3 regions of the Clostridium sp. JN-9 genome follow, and region 3 is predicted to be linked to each of the others. Evidence: a T-box and tRNA genes for the amino acid it is inferred to sense, from the RefSeq annotation. Region 3 holds a T-box; the other regions hold tRNA genes.

Region 1 (7,382 bases), 630 kb from region 3:
AGCTGTTATACAGCTTTAAAAACCGTGGCAAAGCATCATAACTTACCAGCCACAAAATATACTTTAAATTTAATAAGAAGTTTAGAAGATAATACAAATATTTACGAGGATACAGAATATAATTCAAAAGACCTCCAAAAAATGTTATTCAGCTTAAACGATGATGAATATAAAACTATTAAAGATATAGCTGCGAATAGGCAGCTAAAAACTGGAGAATTTATAAGACGTGTGATTTGTACTGATATGTTAAAAGGTGGATGCCTGACAAGGTGAGTTAAGGAAGTATATGGTAGAATTAGACTTCTGGAAATGCTGATGCTATCATAATCTTAATAAAAAATTTTAAAAAGTTTATAAAAAAACTTGCAAATACCGAAAATGATGTCCTAATATATAATCATAGAGGGAACAAGAGTTCTTAATAAATAAAAAATAATTAGATATTAGGGGCTTATCAAAGCCCATTACATAAAATTTTATAAACCACCGCTCAAGCATTAAATTGCAGTACATAATCCAAAAATGACCAAATGGATTATAAATACAGATGAACATAAAGGAGCGTGGTATGTAATGAGAATATTTAAAGATCAAACTGAAAATTATAATAAAATAATAAATAAATATAATACCATTTTTAACGGGGATAACCAACTGGATTGGGCTACCGTTATAAATAGTGCGGTAGCAAATTTATTAAAATCAAATTACGATCTTAAAAACCTAAAAAATTACAATTACTATACTAAAGATGAAAACAGATGGGAATATAAATACGTGAAGTTAGATTATAATTTGTACAAACAGTTAGCAGACAAATTAAACTTAAAAAGCTATCTTAAAAATGCGCAGGAAGATAAATTAGATAACGTAGTAAATACAGCATTATATAAAGCTATAGATTTAAAGTGGAAGTTAAGAAAACAGATAATAGATGCCTGGAAAGACAAGGATGATGATGAAGACATAGCAGAATGGAAAAGATTATTAAGAAAAGTGGAAATAGATAATAACGGCTGGAACATAAATAAATTAATGTTAGTATTAAAATCCACCGGAGTAGTTAGAGATACAGAGGACTACAAAACAAAATATGTAAAAGGAAATGAAATTGCTGAAACAAAATGTCCGCTCTGCGATACAGATAAAGATAAAAACACAAGACATTGCGGATGGATTATAACAGAAAATGTACCGAATTTTTATTGTCAAAAGTGTGGCAAAAGAGGTACCATTTTTACAGCCTTAAAAAAATTGCTTGATGGAGTTAATCCTATAGATTATATATACAATATCCTGTACGGTAGCGGTAAAGAAGTTATCATAACAAAATTCGAAAAAAAGAACATAAACGAAATTGAGAAAGCCAAAGCCGAGAGAATAAGAAAAGAAGAAGAGCAGATAGAGAAAACAGGGCAGATAGCAGAAGGCATTTTGGAAGAATGTACACAAAATAATTGGTATCTACAAAAAATGCACTTTACAAAAAAGGATTTTGGCACAGATGTTTATTATAGAGATTTTACTATATCATCCGCAGAAGATAAAGATGTTAAATACTGGAGTAATATGTTCCGTGGCTCTGTAATTTATGTAATAAAAGATACCTATGGTAAGATTATAGGACTCAAGGGACGTAGAACAGGGAAATTTAACAAACGTGGCTTTAAAGATACAGAAGAAGATATATTAGAAATTATAAAAGGGGATGAATGGTTTAGCACACAAAAAAGTGACCTCGTAAGCAAACTTAAAATAAATTTAATAGGTACAAAAACAGATAATTCCCTGTTTTTATTAAGTAGGTATTCGGATGCTCCACGGGAATACAATAAGCTGGTAATAACAGAAGGCGAAAAAGATGCTTTAAGGATAGCAAGTAAAAATTTTGCAAAGACTGCTGTTGTGGCAAGCTATGGTTGTAAATTAACAAGTGGACAGATACAACTTATAAAAGATTTTAAGAAATTAAGCCAAAGCGAACTTAAAATCGTAATTAGTTACGATAATGATACAGCCGGAATAAACGGAAGCATAAGGGCATACAAAAAACTTAAAGCCGCAGGATTTAAAAATATAGTTTTTGGAAATTATAAGGACGATAGATTTAAAGATGCCGGAGAAATGTATTGGCGAAAAGACCAAGAGAATTATATAACAAGCAATTATATTTTTCCTTTAATATATACTGATTTAACAATAAAAGATTATGTAGAGAAGGCACAGAAAAATAGTATTGAGATAAAAGAAGAACTAATGGAAATAGAAGAATTAAAAGATGTAAAAGTAGATAAAACAAAAAAGACAACACTTGCAGAGGACGCAGAAAATTATTGGGCAAATGTAGTAGCAACAATAGAAAAAGAGAATAATAATACTACTAACGCAAAGCCAATAACATCATCATTATCATCCGTAACTGTTTAAAAAATAATATAATTAATTCAACCTACCTAAAAAAGGTAGGCTTTATTTTTTATTATGATATAATAGATTTATACGTCGGATTATTTATTTCAGAGCAAAAAAAATCGCATAAGACGTGCGATTTCTGATAACTTATTGGATTGTATAAAAATACACTCTTATACAAGAGATAAAAATTTTGATGGTGCCGCTGATCGGATTCGAACCGATACGCCCTTACGGACAACAGATTTTGAGTCTGTCAAGTCTGCCAGTTCCATCACAGCGGCACAATAAAAGAGAAAAAATATACGATTATATTGTATAATTATGAAATTTTACAATCGACAATTTATCCGGGATTTTGAGTCCCGTGCGTCTGCCAATTCCGCCACAGCGGCAAGTAACAGAATTATGATATCATATGATAATAATTATGTCAACAGTATTATTTTACCTCAGGGAACCATATATTGATTTCACGTTTAGCGCTATCAGCACTATCAGAGGCATGAACCAGATTTCTTTGCTTATCACAGGCAAATCTGCCCCTGATACTCCCCATATCAGAATTCAAAGGATCTGTTGAGCCATTAATCTTTCTTACCAATTCAACAGCGTGCTCACCCTGAACAACCATGGCAACCAGTCTTTCTTCAGTTATGTAACTTATTAAATCTTTAAAATAATCCTTTTTCGTATGCTCAATATAATGTTCTTCCACTGTAGCAAGATCTGGCTTAATCATTTTCATTGCAATAATATTTAAATTTTTTTCCTCGTAGAAATTTATAATTTTTCCTATTAATTTTCTCTCAACTCCGTCAGGTTTTATAAGTACTAAAGTTCTTTCAGACATAAAATACCTCCCATAATAGTTTATGGAAGATATTATACATTACAGCATACAATAAACGCAATAGTATAATAAATAAAAATAGTGTATGTTATCAGAATTTTGTGTAATTTAGTTCTGATTCAATTTATTTATTAAAGCTATTGTTACCAACTGAGAAATTTGTTAAAATAAAAAAGTACGTATGTCAATTATTTTATAACTGATGTGGGACGTAAATATACCCAGTGGGCTAAATAATTACATAGCCACATTAATAAATTTGAAAATCAATGATCTATAGTAGGAAGGAGATAATAAAATGATTTATTCAACAGAAGTTGAAAACATGATTTGTGTTGCAAAAGGACCTAATCATGGCCCAGCTCCAATACCAGAAGAAGGAAAATGGGTACAAGCTAAAGAAATAAAGGATATATCAGGTTTAACTCATGGAATTGGCTGGTGTGCTCCTCAGCAGGGTGCCTGCAAATTAACTTTAAACGTAAAAGATGGAGTTATTCAGGAAGCATTAGTTGAAACTATAGGATGCTCTGGAATGACACATTCAGCTGCTATGGCATCTGAAATTCTCCCAGGAAAGACAATACTTGAAGCTTTAAATACAGACTTGGTTTGTGATGCAATAAATACAGCTATGAGAGAATTATTTTTACAGATAGTTTATGGAAGAACTCAGACTGCTTTCTCAGAAGGCGGACTACCAATAGGTGCAGGCCTTGAAGATCTAGGAAAAGGATTAAGAAGCCAGGTTGGTACAATGTACGGCACTAGTGCTAAGGGAACAAGATACCTGGAAATGGCTGAAGGTTACATAAATAGAATAGCTTTAGACGAAAACAATGAAGTAATTGGTTATGAATTTGTCAGCCTTGGAAAAATGATGGATATGATTAAAAAAGGCATAGATGCAAATGAAGCTATGAAAAAAGCTACAGGTACTTATGGAAGATTTGCAGAAGCTGCAAAACTTATAGATCCAAGGCATGAATAAGAGAAGGAGGATGAACTGACATGGCATTATTTGAAAGTTATGAAAGAAGAATAGATCAGATATTACCAGTATTAAATAAATACGGAATAAGCTCTGTTGAAGAAGCTAAAAAAGTATGTGATGAAAAAGGTATAGATGTTTATAATATAGTAAAGGGCATTCAGCCAATATGCTTTGAAAATGCATGCTGGGCTTATACAGTTGGTGCTGCTATAGCTATTAAAAAAGGCTGCAGGAAGGCTGAAGATGCTGCAAAGGCTATAGGAGAAGGCTTACAGTCATTTTGTATTCCTGGTTCAGTTGCCGATGACAGAAAAGTTGGCTTAGGTCACGGAAATTTAGCAGCTATGCTATTAAGAGAAGATACTAAATGCTTTGCATTCCTTGCAGGACATGAATCCTTTGCTGCTGCTGAAGGTGCTATAGGACTTGCCAGATCAGCAAATAAAGTAAGAAAAGAGCCATTAAGGGTTATATTAAATGGTCTTGGAAAAGATGCAGCATATATTATCTCAAGAATAAATGGTTTTACATATGTTCAGACTAAATTTGATTATTACACATCAAAATTAACCATAGTTAAAGAAACAGCTTACTCAAAGGGCGAAAGAGCAGAAGTCAGATGCTTTGGAGCAGATGATGTTAGAGAAGGTGTAGCTATAATGCACCATGAAGGTGTTGATGTTTCAATAACAGGAAACTCAACAAATCCAACAAGATTCCAACATCCAGTTGCAGGTACATATAAGAAGGAATGCATAGAGCAAGGTAAGAAGTATTTCTCAGTTGCATCGGGCGGTGGTACAGGAAGAACTCTTCATCCAGATAACATGGCAGCAGGCCCAGCTTCTTATGGTATGACAGATACTATGGGAAGAATGCACTCAGATGCTCAGTTTGCAGGTTCTTCATCAGTTCCAGCTCACGTTGAAATGATGGGACTAATCGGAATGGGTAACAACCCAATGGTTGGAGCTTCTGTTGCAGTAGCAGTTGCTGTTCAGGAAGCAATGAATAAATAATTTAAGAAGCAGAGAGTATTTTTTTAATATACCCTCTGCTTTTAGTTTTGTTATCTTGTCATACCAAATATAGCACCTGAAATAAAAGGTATAAGCCAGATAAGCCAAACAAAAATACTGAATTTATGGAAGTTTGCTTTAGCTTTTTCATCATTTTTAACTAATACTACAGTTGCCCAAATTGCATGGAAAAGCATCAAAAGAATTGCAAGTAAGCCTGTAATGCCATGGAAATTAAGTTTAAAGCCGCCAGAAGCAATTTTGCTCATAATTGTTGTTCCTGTAGTGTCAAATGCTAGTCCAATATAAAAAACAGCTAAGTGCCATTTCTTAAGTTCACCTTGAGCTTTCTCGCTCCATACACCTATAGTGTAAAATATGAGAGCCAATGTAATTGTTATAATTGCATAAATTAACATAAGAATACCTCCTCGTTTATATATAAATTTAAGATATATTTGAATGAATGCCATGAACAATGTTCATATCGAGGCCTTTTAAAATCATATCAATAAAGATATGATTTATTTAAAAAGTTCTTTAAGAAATAATTCAAAGGATGAATACTTAAAAAGCGGCATCTGAACCATTGTTACGAAATTCATAATTATAAAATTTGCTGTTTCATGTGTACCCAGTTTGATTTTAATATTATTATCACACTGTTCTTTTATTAAAATGTCTTCAACTATAGTTATAATGTTTTCTAAGAAAGAATACTCTTTCTTTAGTCCACCCTCAACATAATCGGGTCTGTCATAAAGGTCTGGGGTCAGCCAATACTGTCTAAAGCTTTTAAAAAATATTTTCAATTTATCGAAGATATTTTTTAATTTAATATAAATATCATCATTTGAATCTGCTATTTTCCGAACTGAATATAAATAATCCTTCCAATAGTCAGTCATCATTTCAATAACCAGATCTTTTTTTGTGGGATAATAGTTGTATATTGTACCTAAAGCTATATTACATGCCTTTGATACAGCTCTCATACTTAGCTTTGAATAGCCATCATTATATAGAATTTCTTCAGCTTTTTTTAATATAAGCTGTTTTGGATTTTCAATTATTCTAGACAATGCATCCCCTCCTGTAATATTCATATGAACTATGTTCATTTTAGTATATTTACTATGGTTTGTCAACATAATTTTTTTGGAATTAATATCTTTACCTTAACGCTTTGCGTTTGTAGTGGTATCCAAAAGTTGTAATACCTAAGTTCAAGATATATAATAAATTTATTAAGAAAAGGGTATAAGACCATGCAGAGTACTAGAATAAGGGGGAATATGTTTGCTTAGAAAAGATAAAGTATATGAGCACTTAAAAGAGCTGTGTAATTGCATACAGAACCCAAAAGAACTTAAGTATAATGTGGGATTTTCTGCAGTAAAAATAGCAAATGATCTTAACATAGAAAGAAGTAATGTGTCCTCTGATTTAAATAAATTATACAAGGAAGGCAGCATTTATAAAGTAGAAGGAAGGCCTACTCTATACATAGATAAAGAATGGGCATTAAATAATGACTATTATGGTAAAAATAATGATGAAAATAATAAGCCTAAAAGGGAAATTAAAGATTGCTTTACATCTTTGATTGGATATGAAGACTCTTTAAATTCTCAAATAAAGCAGGCGCAGGCAGCTTTGCTGTACCCTCCTCATGGATTGCCTGCTTTAATATTAGGGGATACAGGTACCGGTAAGACTATGTTTGCAGAGTATATGTATAAATTTTCTGTAGATAATAATGCCTTAAAGAAAAATGCACCATTTGTATCCTTTAACTGTGCCGATTATGCTAATAATCATGAGCTTCTTATGTCAATTTTATTTGGAAGTATAAAAGGAGCATACACAGGAAGCGATGCTAGTAAACCTGGACTTGTTGAAATGGCTGATGGAGGTATATTGTTTCTGGATGAAGTTCACAGGCTTCCACCTGAGGGGCAGGAAATGCTGTTTACTCTCATGGATAAGGGAAAGTTTAGAAGGCTTGGAGATACAGTTTTCAAAAGTGTGGATGTGCTGATTTTAGCTGCAACCACTGAGCTGCCGGAGTCAGCATTTTTAAAGACATTTTATAGAAGGT
Region 2 (7,382 bases), 670 kb from region 3:
AAAATTGAAAGGGATTCAGTTGAAATCTGGTCAGGTGTAAGGGGAAAATATACCACAGGGAATCCTATAACTTTAATTATATACAATAAGGATTATAAAAACTGGATTGAAAAGCTTTCTAAAAAGCCTGATGATAATGAAAGAATAACAGTTCCAAGGCCTGGCCATGGTGATTTAGTGGGATACTATAAATATAATACACTGGATATAAGAGATACCATAGAAAGAACTTCAGCCAGGGAGACAGCCATAAGAGTTGCAGTAGGAGCTGTATGCAAACAGGCTCTTGAAAGTCTTGGAATTATTATCAGAAGTAAGGTTAAAAGCATTGGCGGAATACAAGATACACAGGTGGATTTATTTAACCATAATGATTATGATATAATAGAACGAAATAATTTAAGATGTTTTGATAAGAATATAAGAAAAGAATGGAAAAACATAATAGACCAATGCAGTGAACAGGGTGATACCATAGGGGGAAGTATTTTTATTTCCATAAAAGGAGTGCCTCTTGGTATTGGAAGCTATACTCAATGGGACAAGAAATTAGATGGTATTTTGTCAAAGGCAATAATATCAGTTCAGGGTATGAAAGCCGTAGAATTTGGAAATGGTACCAATATAACTGAAAAAGGCAGCAGCTTTAATGATGGAATTAAATATATAAACGGCAGAATTACAAGAAGCAGTAATAATTGCGGAGGAATTGAAGCTGGAGTATCCAATGGAGAAGATATTAATATCACTGCTTTTATGAAGCCAATTTCAAGTGTGAAAAAGGGCGTTGACTCAATAGATTTGATAAAAAAGGAAAATCTCACAAGCAGATACGAAAGATCAGATACCTGTGCTGTGGTACCTGCAGGCATTGTGCTTGAAAATGTATGTGCATATGAACTACTTAAAGAAATATTGAATAAATTTCCAAATGATGATTTTAATCAGCTTATTGAAAATTACAAAGCCTATTGCAGAAATCTGCCTGTAAAAAATATGGAGGTGTGAAAATGACAAAAGAGAGAATGCTTGTGCTGGATTCAAATAGTTTAATGAATAGGGCATTTTATGCATTACCACCGTTAACAAATAATGAAGGATTACATACTAACGCAGTTTTTGGATTTACAACTATGCTTTTGAAAATGAAAGAAGAAATTAAGCCTGACTACATTGTAGCAGCATTTGATAGGAAAGCTCCTACTTTCAGACATAATGAATATAAGGATTATAAGGCAGGAAGAAAGAAAATGCCGGAAGAGCTGGCAGAGCAATTCCCAGTTATAAAAGACTTATTAAATAAATTATCAATAAATATATTTGAAATTGATGGCTTTGAAGCTGATGATTTAATTGGAACCCTTGCAGTGTATGCAGAAAAAAATGATATTGAAGTTTATATTGTAACAGGAGATAGAGATGCACTTCAGCTGGCATCAGATAATATAAAAGTTGTAATAACTAAAAAAGGTATTACTGAAAAGGAAATATACGATAAAAACAGAATGATTGAAGATTATGGAGTAACTCCAAAGCAGTTTATAGATGTAAAAGGTCTTATGGGAGATGCATCGGATAATATACCAGGAGTTCCAGGTATAGGGGAAAAGACTGCATTTAAATTAATTAAGGAATACGGAAGCATTGAAAATGTACTTTCAAATATAAATAGTATAAATGGCAAGAAAATAAAGGAAAATCTAACGGAATACAGTGAGCAGGCTGTATTTAGTAAAAGACTTGCCACAATTATAACTGATGTTCCCGTGGAAATGGACTTAGATGATATAAAATCTCAAGACAATTATGATGCTGATGGTGTAAAGCAGATGTTTTATAAGCTTCAATTTAAATCATTGCTGGACGAAATCCCTGACAGTGATAAGACAACAGTAAAAGCTGAAGAAAAAGATTTAAGTTTTATTAATATAGAAACTGTCAGTGAATTAGATGAGCTGTTCAGCCGTATTGTACTTTCATGCAGCAATGAAGGCTTTACCGAGATCTTTATAATATTTGATATAGAAAATGGAAATGTATATTCAAAAAGCTTTATTAGTAAAATTTATATGAAATATAATAGTGAGCTTTATTCTATTAATATGCAGCAAATTATCCATGAAGATGATGAAAATGCAGTTAATATTTTAAAATCTGTTTTTGACAGCACTTCTATTTTAAAGATTGGATTTGATGTTAAAGTACCTCATACCATACTTCATAAAATGGGAATTGAGTTTAATGGAGTTAAATTTGATGCTAAAATAGCTGCTTATCTTTTGGATTCTTCAAAAGGGGAATATAATCTTAACGAAATTGAAGAGGAAATGTTAAGAATCAATATTGATGGTGAAGGAGAAAAGGTAAAAATAAAGGAAGTTTACTATTTAGAGCAGCTTTACAATGAATTAAATAAAAATATTAAAGAATCAAATATGGAAAGTTTATTATATGAAGTTGAACAGCCTCTTACTGAGGTATTAGCCTCAATGGAAAATGAAGGATTCAGAGTTGACAAAGAAAAGCTTTCAGAACTGGGAGAGAAATTTAAAAGAGAGATTCTTCTCACTCAGAAGGTCATTTATGAACTAGCTGATGAAGAGTTTAATATAAATTCACCTAAACAGCTGGGAAAGGTTTTATTTGAGAAATTGGATTTACCAGTAATAAAAAAGACTAAAACTGGTTATTCAACCAATGCAGAGGTACTTGAGGCGCTTAGTGATAAGCATCCTATAATTGAAAAGATTATTTATTACAGACAATTAACTAAGCTTTATTCTACTTATGTTGAAGGGCTTATGGCTGTTATTGATGATGATGAAAAAATACATTCAAGCTTTAATCAGGCGGTTACTACTACTGGAAGACTTTCAAGTACGGAGCCTAATCTTCAGAATATACCAATTAAACATGAGCTTGGAAGAGAAATTAGAAAAGTTTTTGTACCTGAAAATGAAAACTGTGTTATACTGTCAGCAGATTATTCTCAAATAGAACTGCGAGTATTAGCACATATTGCAAATGATGAAAATTTAATAAATGCTTTTATTAACCATAGTGATATTCACACAAAAACTGCTTCCGAAGTTTTTAAGGTACCAATTGATCAGGTTACACCTATTATGAGAAGCAATGCAAAGGCTGTTAACTTTGGGATTGTATACGGAATTGGAGAATTCAGTCTGGCAAAGGATTTAAAAATATCCAGAAAAGAAGCTAAGCAGTATATTGACACATATTTTGAGAGATATCCAAATGTTAAAAAATATATGGATGATATTATTAAACAGGCAAGGGAAAGCCTTTATGTTACTACAATTATGAATAGAAGAAGATTTATACCTGAAATACAAGCATCAAATAAAATGGTAAGGTCCTTTGGTGAAAGATTAGCTATGAATACACCTATTCAGGGAAGTGCTGCTGATATTATAAAAATGGCCATGGTAAAGGTATATAAACAGTTAAATGATAAAAAATTAAAAAGCAAACTTATTTTGCAGGTTCATGATGAATTAATTGTTAATGTTTATAAGGATGAGCTTGATGTGGTTAAGAATATAGTTAAAGATGCTATGGAAAATGTTTTAAAACTCAGAGTACCCTTAGAAGTTGATATAAATATAGGAAATACCTGGTATGATGCAAAATAGTGACTGGTGGTGTTATAATGCTGAAAGTTGGTTTAACTGGTGGTATTGGAAGCGGGAAAAGTACAATATCCAAATTATTAGCTGAGAAGAACATTCCAGTAATAGATGCAGATTTAATTTCCAGAGAGGTACAGTGCAAATATCCTGAAATAAATTTAGAAATCCGCAAAAAGTTTGGTAATGAATTTTTTGATTCTGATGGAGAAATTATAAGGAGGAAACTGGGGAATTATATTTTTCAGTTCAAAGAAAAAAGAGTAGAATTAGAAAGTATTATTATCCCCTTTATAAAAAAAGAGATATTTAGTAAAATTACGTCATATAGTAAAAGTGGAGTAAAAATATGCATAGTTGATGCACCTACTTTAATTGAGAAGGGGCTATATAAACTTATGGATATAAATATTCTGGTGTGGGTTGACAGGGAAACTCAAATCAGAAGGGTTATGGAAAGAGATAACTTCACCATGGAACAGGTGATTCAAAGAATAAATTCTCAAATGTGTTTAGATGAAAAGAAGAAATACGTAAATTATGTTATCGATAATTCAAAAGAAATAGATAGTTCAGTAAAACAGTTAGAAAAAATTTTAATTAATCTGCAGAAGTGATAGGGGGTGCGGTTGCTACGTATGGAAGGTGCGTACAATTATAGGGAATGAAATTAATAAAAAGATTTTTTTTAATTATACTTGTAATTATTGTAGCAATTAATTCAAAAAATATATTAAAACATTTTTATCCTTATAAATATAAACAGGATATATTAACATACTCAAAAAAATATAATGTAGATCCATATCTAATATTGGCTGTTATTAAAGCAGAAAGTAATTTTAACGAAAATGCCACTTCTGCCAAAAACGCTCACGGACTTATGCAGATAACATCAGAAACAGCACAGTGGGCTTCAGAAAAGATGAAAATAGAAAATTATAATGACAAGATGTTATATGAACCTAAGTTTAATATAGATATGGGGTGCTGGTATGTTTCTGACCTTACAAAGGAGTTTAATGGTAATATTGACTTAGTTTTGGCAGCTTACAACGGCGGCAGAGGAAATGTACAAAAGTGGTTAAACAGCCAAAATCACTCTTCAGATGGAAAAACGCTTGAATATATACCTTTCAAGGAAACAGATAAATATGTTAAGAAAGTTAAAGTAAATTACAGCATCTATAAATACCTTTATGGTGCTGATAGTAAATAAATGCTGCACCACATAAATTATTTATTGACATAAACTTATTACGTAGTATAATAATATTTGTAATCTTAAGCAGGAGTGGCGGAATCGGCAGACGCATGCGTTTAAGGGGCGCACGCCGAGAGGCATACGGGTTCAAGTCCCGTCTTCTGCACCAATTTCAAAGGCTTTAAGCTGATTTAAACAAAATTTATATTAAAAATATACCACACGTTTAGCAAAGAAAAATGCTTATAAACGTGTGGTTTTTCTATATTTCCCGTAAATTTAAAAAGTGCAGTTAAATCAACTGCACTTTTATAATATTATTTATTTCAGTAAATATTCAATAATTGTTCTCATAGTTATACCGTTGGCACCAATGTCATAGCCATCATGTGGTTTTGAATATGATGAGCAGCCGGCTATATCCAGATGAGCGAAATCAACTCCCTCAGAAAAGCTTTCAAGAAACATGCCTGCAACAACTGCTCCTGAATCAGTACCTGTATTTTTTAAGTCTGCCTTATCAGTTTTCAGCTGCTCAAAGTATTCTTCATTGTTTGGAAGCCTCCAGAAATTTTCCCCTACAGCATTTCCTGCTTTTATTATTGAAGAACTGAGATTGTCTGAATTGCTGAAAAGTCCTGCATTTATGCCGCCCAGGAAGTTTGCACAGGAGCCTGTCAGTGTGGCAATATCAATAATTTTAGTGGCTCCCAATTCCTTGGCATAGGTTATAGCATCACATAAAATAAGTCTTCCTTCTGCATCTGTAGAAATAACCTGAACAGTTTTACCACTATATGTTGTGATTACATCTCCTGGTCTGTAAGAATTCCCAGATGGCATATTTTCTACTACTGGAATCAGGCCAATTATATTTTTTTTAGGTCTGATACTTCCAACTGCTTTCATTATACCAAGTACATAAGAGGCACCAGCCATATCACCTGACATTGATTCCATGCCCTTTGCAGGTTTTAATGATATTCCGCCGCTGTCAAAGGTTACTCCTTTTCCAATAAGAGATATTATTTCTTTATTTTCAGCATCACCAAAGTACTGAAGCACTATAAGTCTTGGGCTATGTGAACTTCCGCTGCACACTGATAGAATTGAGTTCATTCCCATTTGCTCAAGCCTGTATTTATCTATTATATCTATATCCAATTTCTCATCAGTAGAAATATTTTCTGCCTGCTGAGTCAGATATTTCGGTGTTACAATATTAGAGGGCATATTCACCAGCTGTCTGGAGAAATTTATGCAGTTACCTATAATAACACCCTTACTTATGGATTCTTTATATTTAGATATTACATTGATATTTTGCAATTTTATTTTTTCGTGTTCCTTCTTTATTCCGGCATATTTATAAATTGAAATCTGAATAGACTGTCCCAATATATAACCAAAATCTTCAGGAAGATTATCAAGAATATCCAGATCATCAATAGAGTTTTTTATTGCTCCAATAGCTGTACCTAAAGCCTTGAATAATTTTATTTCACTGAATTCTTCTGTAGTTCCAAGTCCAACAACGAACAATTTTTTGTAGCTGCACATACCTAGAGTGTTTATGGTTTCAAGCTCTTTAAATTCACCATTGTTTGTTGAAAATTTCATAATTTCAGAAATTTCCTTTGTGTAATCCAAGTTGAAATTACTGAACTTAAATACAAGAATATTTGAATATAGCTTATTATCATTTATCCCTATCATAACTATCCCTCCTCAAAGTATTATGGGTATATAATAGCATATTTTTATGAAAAAGTTTACTGTATAATACCCTGCAAAAACATATTATATCCGGCTTCTGCTAAAGCAACTGAAAGTCCTATACTTTGCCAGGTACAATGCAAAGTTTTAATGTAAAGTGAAGATAAAATAAAAGGATTTTTAAAAGAAATGTAGAATTTTTATTTAGGGTAAGAAATGAGGTGAATTTATGCTTGACGTTGTTATCCCAATTGATAATTTATGTATAACTAATGTATTGGAAGATGACATTAAAGAAATTGGGCATTGGATTAAACTTCAAAACTATAATAAAAATGATGTTAAATTTATTGAGTTTAATGAAAAGGAGCTTTACGATAGATATTTAGAATGCTATCTTAGTGAATGCGAGTTCTTTTTAAAAATTAAAAATTGTAATAAGCTGATTGGAGTTTTAAGGGGAAAGGCAGAATTTAAAAGATCTAATGAAATAACATTTTTGTTTATGCTGCTTCAAAATAATATTGCAGATGAGACAGCCTGCAGTATTATAAGTGCTTTAACTGATTATTTTTATAATGAATACAGCATAAATAATTTTTATAGTTATGTAGTTGATGGAGTAAACAATTATATAAACAGCTGGGAAAAAAATAATTTTTTTGTAATAAACAGATACAAACAATACTATAATTTTAATAATAGAGCATATGATATGCTTTTATTACAAAAAAAGTAAGTTTAATAAACTTTCACAAAAATTAACAAACATATATTAACTGCATTGACAGCTTGTACAATTTTATTTTATA
Region 3 (7,382 bases):
AATTTATACACACTTGGATATAACTTAGGAAAATGGATTTATATCATAGATGCATATGATGATTTAAAAAAGGATATGGAAAACCATAGGTTTAATGCCATTAATTCATGCTACAACGTAAACCACAGCCCTTTTGAGGTTTTTAAAAAATCTATTGATAAAAGAATTGATTTTATATTAACAAATTGCGGCAGGCAGTGCGCTGATCAGCTGACAAAAATTCCTTTGAAAAAGAACAAGGAACTCTTATATAATATTTTAAATTTAGGGTTAATTGAAAAAATGGATAAAGTAAAAAACAAGGAGTGAAAACCCATGAGAAATCCCTACGAAATTTTAGAAATTAAAGAGAACGCTTCAAAAGAAGAAATTAAAAAAGCTTACAGGGAGCTGGCAAAAAAATATCATCCAGATCAATATGGTGACAATCCCTTAAAGGATCTTGCAGAAGAGAAGATGATAGAAATAAATGAGGCCTATGATTATCTTATGAAAAATTCTAATGATAATTCAAATAGAAATTCTTCATCAAGTTATGATAATTATTCTTCAGCAGATAATTCCACAGACAATTATTCAATCTATCAATCCATTCGTATGGATATAAACAGTAGAAACTTTTCATCAGCTGAGCGTAAATTGAATGGTATTAATTCACGAGATGCTCAATGGCACTATTTAATGGGTATAGTAAACATGCAGAAGGGATGGTATGATGCAGCCTATAGTAATATCAGCACGGCCTGCAATCTGGATCCTTCTAATATGGAATATAGAGAGGCATTTTCCAAGATTCAGTATGCAAATCAGTCCTATAGGCAGCCTTTTAATACACAAAGGGATAATTCTATCTGCAATATATGTGCAACCCTGTATTGCATTGACTGCTTTTGCAATGGAATGTCGGGATGCTGATTCAGTTAAGAGTTATGAGTTATAAGTTATAAGTTATAAGTAAATTTTTATTAATTTGTTTTGCCAAAGCAAAACTTACATTAATTGTTAACTCGAAACTCTAAACTTTTAACTGTAGAAATTGGGGGTGAAAGTTAGTGGCTAAAAATAATTCTTCAAATATTGCCAAAGGAGGTATTCTTACTGCTATTGGCGTTATATGCGTATATTTGGGTAATGTTTTTCCCATTAATAAAACTTTTATTTTGATTATTGCTTCTGCTTTAATTCCAATTGCAGTAGTATCGTCTAACATTCTTACTTCAATTATGGTTTACGCAGCTACAGCTTTATTGTCTCTTTTCATATGTGGATTAAACATTGCAGTTTTAGCTTATGTACTATTTTTCGGAGTATATGGGATATGTAAATACTATATTGAAAGAATTAGAAAACTTCCCTTTGAAATAATTATAAAATTTCTTTTTTTTAATTTATCACTTTTTATTGGTGGTTTACTCATTAAATCATTTTTTATTGGCAGCATAAAATTAAAATATCCCATTTATATTCTCATTATTTTATGTGAAGTTGGTTTCTGGGTATATGATTATGCTTTAACTATTTTTATAACATATTTATCTAAATACAAAAAAATCTTGACATAATTATTATCTTTGATATAATAGTTAATGTCGTAGTAATGTTAATGCCCATTAGCCAAATGGTAAGGCACCTGTCTCTGGAACAGGCATTTGTTGGTTCGAGTCCAGCATGGGCAGCCAAAAAGCTCTTGAATTTCAAGAGCTTTTTATTTTTTAGATTTTTGGATATTTTTTTCAGCTAAGCACATAATAAGACTAAGTTAAATTTTGTAATAAATGTAACTTAGTCTTTAATTATAGTGAGGTGCAATATATGTTTTCCAAGAATTCTAATAATTTTAAACTTTACTTTTATTTAATTGCTGTTTCATTAATAGTTGTTACTTTATTTTTCCCCTACGAAAGTGTTAAAGCCTATAAAAAAATTACTGCCATTGAAGTAAAGGATATGATAAATACGCCTTCTTCAGAAGCTTTGATTATAGATGTAAGAACTCCCAGTGAGTATAAACAGGGTCATATACCTAAAAGTATAAATATCCCCCTTCAGATATTAAAGGATGAGGTTATACATAAAAATATAAATAAATCCACAAAGATAATAGTTTACTGCCAAAGGGGAATAAGATCTGAAAACGCTGCTGAAATATTGGAACAGCTTGGATATAATAATGTGTATTCACTTGGTGGTATAGATCAGTGGACATATGACATTGAAAAAGATTAACTTCTTGACAATAATTCAACATTAATATAAAATAAAAATAAAATTTGATTAAATATAATATTGTTGTGCTTTGATCAGGAGTAGTAGTATTTATTCATCCTTTAGAGAACTGTTGTATGGTGCAAAACAGTGCCTGAAATTTATGAACTTGCCTGTGAGCTTATCTGCTGAAACAGATACGGGTTGATCCGATAAAGTCTATAAGTGAAACCTTTTATGGTTTAATTAGAGTGGTACCGCGGAATGTAGTCTTCGTCTCTTATACAGAGATGGAGGCTTTTTATTTTACAAAAAATAAAATAATGAGGAGAGATATAATGAGCAAGTATGGAACTGCCATAGATAAAAAGTGGCAGAAAAGATGGGAAGAAACTGATTTATACAAATTTGATAAAAATAAAATGGATAAAAAATTATATGTTCTGGAGATGTTTTCCTACCCATCAGGAAGTAAACTTCATGCAGGTCACTGGTTTAATTATGGGCCTGTGGATTCCTGGGCTAGATTTAAAAGAATGCAGGGATATAATGTTTTTCAGCCAATGGGATTTGATGCATTTGGATTACCTGCAGAAAACTATGCTATAAAAACCGGGGTTCATCCAAAGGATTCAACCTTAAAAAATATTGAAACTATGGAAAAACAGTTAAAAGCTATGGGGGCTATGTTTAATTGGGACAACGAAGTTATTACATGCAAGCCTGAATACTATAAATGGACTCAATGGGTTTTTCTTAAACTTTATGAAAAAGGATTGGCTTATAGAAAAAAGGCCCCTGTAAATTGGTGCCCTAGCTGCAATACAGTTTTAGCTAATGAACAAGTAGTTGATAATTGCTGTGAAAGATGCGGTACTGAAGTTACCAAAAGAGATTTAACTCAATGGTTTCTAAAGATTACAGATTATGCTGAAGAACTTCTTCAAAAATTAGATGAATTAGACTGGCCTGAAAAGACAAAGGCTATGCAGAGACATTGGATAGGAAAATCTACAGGTGCAGAAGTTACATTTAAAGTAGTTGGTTCTGACCTGGAATTTCAGGTGTTCACAACAAGAGCTGATACACTTTTTGGTGTTACTTATGTGGTTCTGGCTCCTGAAAGTCCACTTGTTGATAAAATTACTACTGATGAGTATAAGGATGCAGTAAAGGAATATAAAGAAAGCACTAAAAAACAATCTGATATAGAAAGGCAGTCTATTTCAAAAGAAAAGACAGGTGTATTCACTGGAAGCTATGCCATAAATCCTATTAATGGAGCTAAAGTTCCAATCTGGATTGGTGATTATGTATTAAGCACCTATGGTACCGGAGCTGTAATGGCTGTGCCTGCACATGATGAAAGGGATTTTGCTTTTGCAAAAAAGTATAACTTACCGATAATAAGAGTTATAGAAGGCGGAGAACTTCCATTCACTGAATATGGTCCTATGACAAATAGTTCTGATTATAACGGTTTATCCGGTGAAGCTGCAAAAAATGCCATTATAAATAAACTGGAATCCTTAGGACTTGGTGCTAAAAAAATAAATTACAGACTTAGGGACTGGCTTGTATCAAGGCAAAGATATTGGGGCGCACCAATACCTGTGGTTTACTGTGATCATTGCGGCATAGTTCCTGTACCAGAGGATCAGCTTCCTGTTAAGCTGCCATATAACGTTGAATTTGCACCTGATGGCAAATCACCACTGGCAAAAAGTGAAGAATTTATGAACACCACCTGTCCTAAATGCGGAGGACCTGCCCGCAGAGAAGCAGATACCCTGGATACTTTTGTATGTTCATCCTGGTATTATTTAAGATATCCTGATAATAAAAACAGCGCCAAAGCCTTTGACCCTGAAATTATTAATAAAATGCTTCCTGTTGATAAATATGTGGGAGGCCCTGAGCATGCATGTATGCATTTACTTTACGCCAGATTTATTACAAAAGCTTTAAGAGATATGGGATATCTGAATTTTGATGAACCATTCTTATCATTAAGGCACCAGGGATTAATACTTGGTCCTGATGGTCAGAAAATGAGTAAATCAAAAGGGAATACAATATCACCAGATGAATATATAAATGAATATGGTGCTGATGTTTTCAGGATGTATCTTATGTTTGGTTTCGATTATTCCATGGGCGGTGCCTGGAGCGACGATGGAATAAAATCAATATCAAAATTCATTGATAGAATAGAAAGAGTGCTTGACAGCTTAAAGAATTTTGATTCATCCAGCACAAAGGATTCCTTTGGCAGTGCAGAAAAGGACTTAAACTTTGTAAGGAACTATACTATAAAGTCTATTACAGAAGATGCTGAAAAAATGCAGTTCAATACTTGTATTGCAAGAATGATGGAACTTACTAATGCTCTTTCAAAATATGAAAATGAACCAGTAAAAAATACTGCACTTGTACGAGAAACTATTTTAGATTTCATTAGATTAATTGCACCATTTGCCCCTCATTTTGCTGAAGAACAATGGCAGTCCGTGGGAATGCCTTATTCAGTGTTTAATGAATCCTGGCCTGAATATGATAAAAAGGCACTTGTAAAAGATGAGGTAGAAATTGCTGTGCAGGTTAATGGTAAAATTAAAGCAAGAATAAATATACCTTCTGATTTATCAGAAGAGGATATTAAAAAAGCAGCACTTGAAAATCAGGATGTTAAAACTTTTATAGGTAATAAGAATATAGTAAAAGTTATAGTTATTAAGGGAAGGCTTGTAAATATAGTAATTAAATAAGGATCAGGGGTTTTCCCCTAATCCCTATTTATGTAAATCCAAAGTTTTTTTAGCAGCTTCTTTTAGATTATTTAACTCAGATACTTCCCCCTGCTCTATGAGTTTATTAAGCTGTGTCTGATATCTGTTTGACTCTTGTATTTTCCCTAAAGATGCTAAAAACAATATATTATTCATAATATCAGATATTATGCTTGACTTAACCTCAAACAGCTTCTGTGCATCTTTAATTTCATCTTTTATTTCCGTCATTAGGTTATCCAGCTGAAAAGCAGCATCAGCAGCAGTCTTAAGCTTGTATTTTATATTTTCCGGTATTTGCTGTTTGTATTTATAATTTAATGAATGCTCTATAGTGGCCCAAAAGTTCATGGCTAGTGTTCTTATTTGCAATTCCGCTAAAATATTTTTCTGTCCTTCCGCCATATTTATAGGATATCTTATTATAATGTGATAGCTTCTGTAACCGCTTTGTTTATAATTGGTTATATAGTCCTTTTCATAAATTATCTGCATGTCTTTTCTATTTCTTACCAGTTCCACAACTTTCTGAATATCATCTACAAACTGGCACATTATTCTTATGCCGGATATGTCCTCCATTTCATATTCAATTCTATCCAAAGGAATATTAAATTTATTTGCTTTCTCCAGCATACTTGAAATTTCTTTGACTCTTCCTGTTACAAATTCAATAGGTGAATATTCGTTTTTTCTTCTATATTCTGTTCTTATGCTTCTGAACTTAACCTTTAATTCCTCTGTTGCCTGTGCGTAGGGAATTAAAAAAGTTTTCCATTCTTTAATTGCCATTATTATTCATCCCTTACTAAACGTTAATTTTAAATATATTTAAAGTCGTGTTTTTTGGTTTATTTGAATATATATTATGATTATATTATAATATATATCTACAAATAAATAATACATTTTCACATTTTTTTTGCTATAATAAATTTATAAGAGATAATAATATGATATAGTAGGTGATTGTACATGAACAAGGATATTTTTTCCGGTCTGGAGGATTTAGGGTTTGAAGACGCTGAAGGTCTTGATTTATACAATAAAAAGCAGGAAGATCCAAAGAAAAAGGAAGAAAAAGAAAAAACAGAAGAAGATTATCTTTTTAATAGAGAAGTAGAATGTCCTGTGTGCGGCAGCAAATTTAAGGTAAAAGCTTTAAAGAGCTCCGCTTATAGAATTGGTAAAAAGTATAGTGATTTTTATGTATCATACAATCTGGTGAACCCATATTTTTATGATGTGTGGGTTTGTAATGAATGTGGATATTCAGCCTTAAAATCTGATTTTGAAAAAATTAAGTATCATCAAATCGATCAGGTTAAAGAAAAAATTTCTTCAAGGTGGGTTTCCAAGGATTATCCTGAAACCTATGACGTAGATATAGCCATTGAAAGATATAAATTAGCATTACTTAATTATTGGGCAATTAATTCAAAATCCAGCATGAAAGCAATGACATGTTTAAAAATTGCATGGATGTACAGAATAAAAAAAGATGCCGATAATGAAAAACTCTTTTTAACAAAGGCTAAGGAAGGCTTTGATGATGCTTACTTTAATGAGGACATGCCTATTTATGGTATGGATAAATATACAGTTATGTACTTAATAGGTGAATTAAACAGAAGAATTGGTAAAAGTGATGAGGCTCTTTCATGGTTCAGCAAAGTAATAACATCAGCAGCTGCAAAACAAAAAATTAAGGAAATGTGCCGGGATCAAAAAGATTTAATAAGATATGATGAAAAAGAAGAAGAAAAGGCGCAAAAAGAAAAGGAAGAAGAAGAAAACCAATTACATAATAATACGAAAAAAGGTCTGTTTTCAAAATTATTTAAAAAGTAAAAAATCCCTAGCAAATTATGCTAGGAATTTTTTATTATACAAACAAATTGACATTCGAATCCTCTGCCTGCCCCAGATAGTAACCTACTCCTCCAACTTTTACTCCATCTAATAATTCTTCCTTTTTAAGTCCCATTACATCCATGGACATCTGGCAGGCTACTATTTGTATACCGCTATCAATAGCTGATTGAATTAGTTCCTCCAGGGAATTTATATTCTTATCCTTCATAACCTTCCTCATCATTTTGGTTCCCATGCCCATCATATTCATTTTTGAAAGCTTAAGCTTTTTGCTTCCTCTTGGCATCATAGCTCCAAACATTTTATCCATGAATCCTTTTTTTATATTAATTTTTTCAGGTTTTCTTAAAATATTTAAGCCCCAGAATGTAAAGAACATAGTTACCTTTTTGCCCATTGCTACAGCTCCATTGGCAATAATAAATGATGCAATAGCCTTATCAAAATCTCCACTGAATACTATTAAAGTTTTATTATCCTTTACTGGTGCAATATTAGATGATGCAGCTGCTT

What was found. The T-box of region 3 lies ahead of leuS (leucine--tRNA ligase). A T-box ahead of a tRNA ligase gene usually reads a tRNA of that ligase, here a tRNA-Leu.
Region 1: it encodes a tRNA-Leu, which carries the amino acid that the T-box ahead of leuS (leucine--tRNA ligase) is inferred to sense. The anticodon was not compared.
Region 2: it encodes a tRNA-Leu, which carries the amino acid that the T-box ahead of leuS (leucine--tRNA ligase) is inferred to sense. The anticodon was not compared.

What each region holds. Positions count from the first base shown of each region.
Region 1 is NZ_CP035280.1:908,774-916,155, forward strand. It holds gene EQM05_RS04355 (hypothetical protein) at 1-276, shown strand, start outside; gene EQM05_RS04360 (toprim domain-containing protein) at 526-2,430, shown strand; tRNA gene EQM05_RS04365 (tRNA-Leu) at 2,613-2,699, opposite strand; gene ndk (nucleoside-diphosphate kinase) at 2,858-3,268, opposite strand; gene EQM05_RS04375 (hypothetical protein) at 3,567-4,259, shown strand; gene EQM05_RS04380 (GGGtGRT protein) at 4,280-5,281, shown strand; gene EQM05_RS04385 (HsmA family protein) at 5,332-5,700, opposite strand; gene EQM05_RS04390 (TetR/AcrR family transcriptional regulator) at 5,806-6,363, opposite strand; gene EQM05_RS04395 (sigma-54-dependent transcriptional regulator) at 6,581-7,382, shown strand, end outside.
Region 2 is NZ_CP035280.1:941,719-949,100, forward strand. It holds gene aroC (chorismate synthase) at 1-1,008, shown strand, start outside; gene polA (DNA polymerase I) at 1,011-3,656, shown strand; gene coaE (dephospho-CoA kinase) at 3,674-4,267, shown strand; gene EQM05_RS04520 (lytic transglycosylase domain-containing protein) at 4,315-4,869, shown strand; tRNA gene EQM05_RS04525 (tRNA-Leu) at 4,939-5,023, shown strand; gene EQM05_RS04530 (leucyl aminopeptidase) at 5,176-6,570, opposite strand; gene EQM05_RS04535 (GNAT family N-acetyltransferase) at 6,800-7,309, shown strand.
Region 3 is NZ_CP035280.1:273,818-281,199, reverse strand. It holds gene EQM05_RS01395 (DUF5685 family protein) at 1-309, shown strand, start outside; gene EQM05_RS01390 (DnaJ domain-containing protein) at 316-915, shown strand; gene EQM05_RS01385 (hypothetical protein) at 1,053-1,562, shown strand; tRNA gene EQM05_RS01380 (tRNA-Gln) at 1,605-1,679, shown strand; gene EQM05_RS01375 (rhodanese-like domain-containing protein) at 1,813-2,226, shown strand; T-box leader at 2,288-2,489, shown strand; gene leuS (leucine--tRNA ligase) at 2,544-4,973, shown strand; gene EQM05_RS01365 (GTP pyrophosphokinase family protein) at 4,998-5,786, opposite strand; gene EQM05_RS01360 (DUF2225 domain-containing protein) at 5,970-6,845, shown strand; gene EQM05_RS01355 (DsrE/DsrF/DrsH-like family protein) at 6,880-7,382, opposite strand, start outside.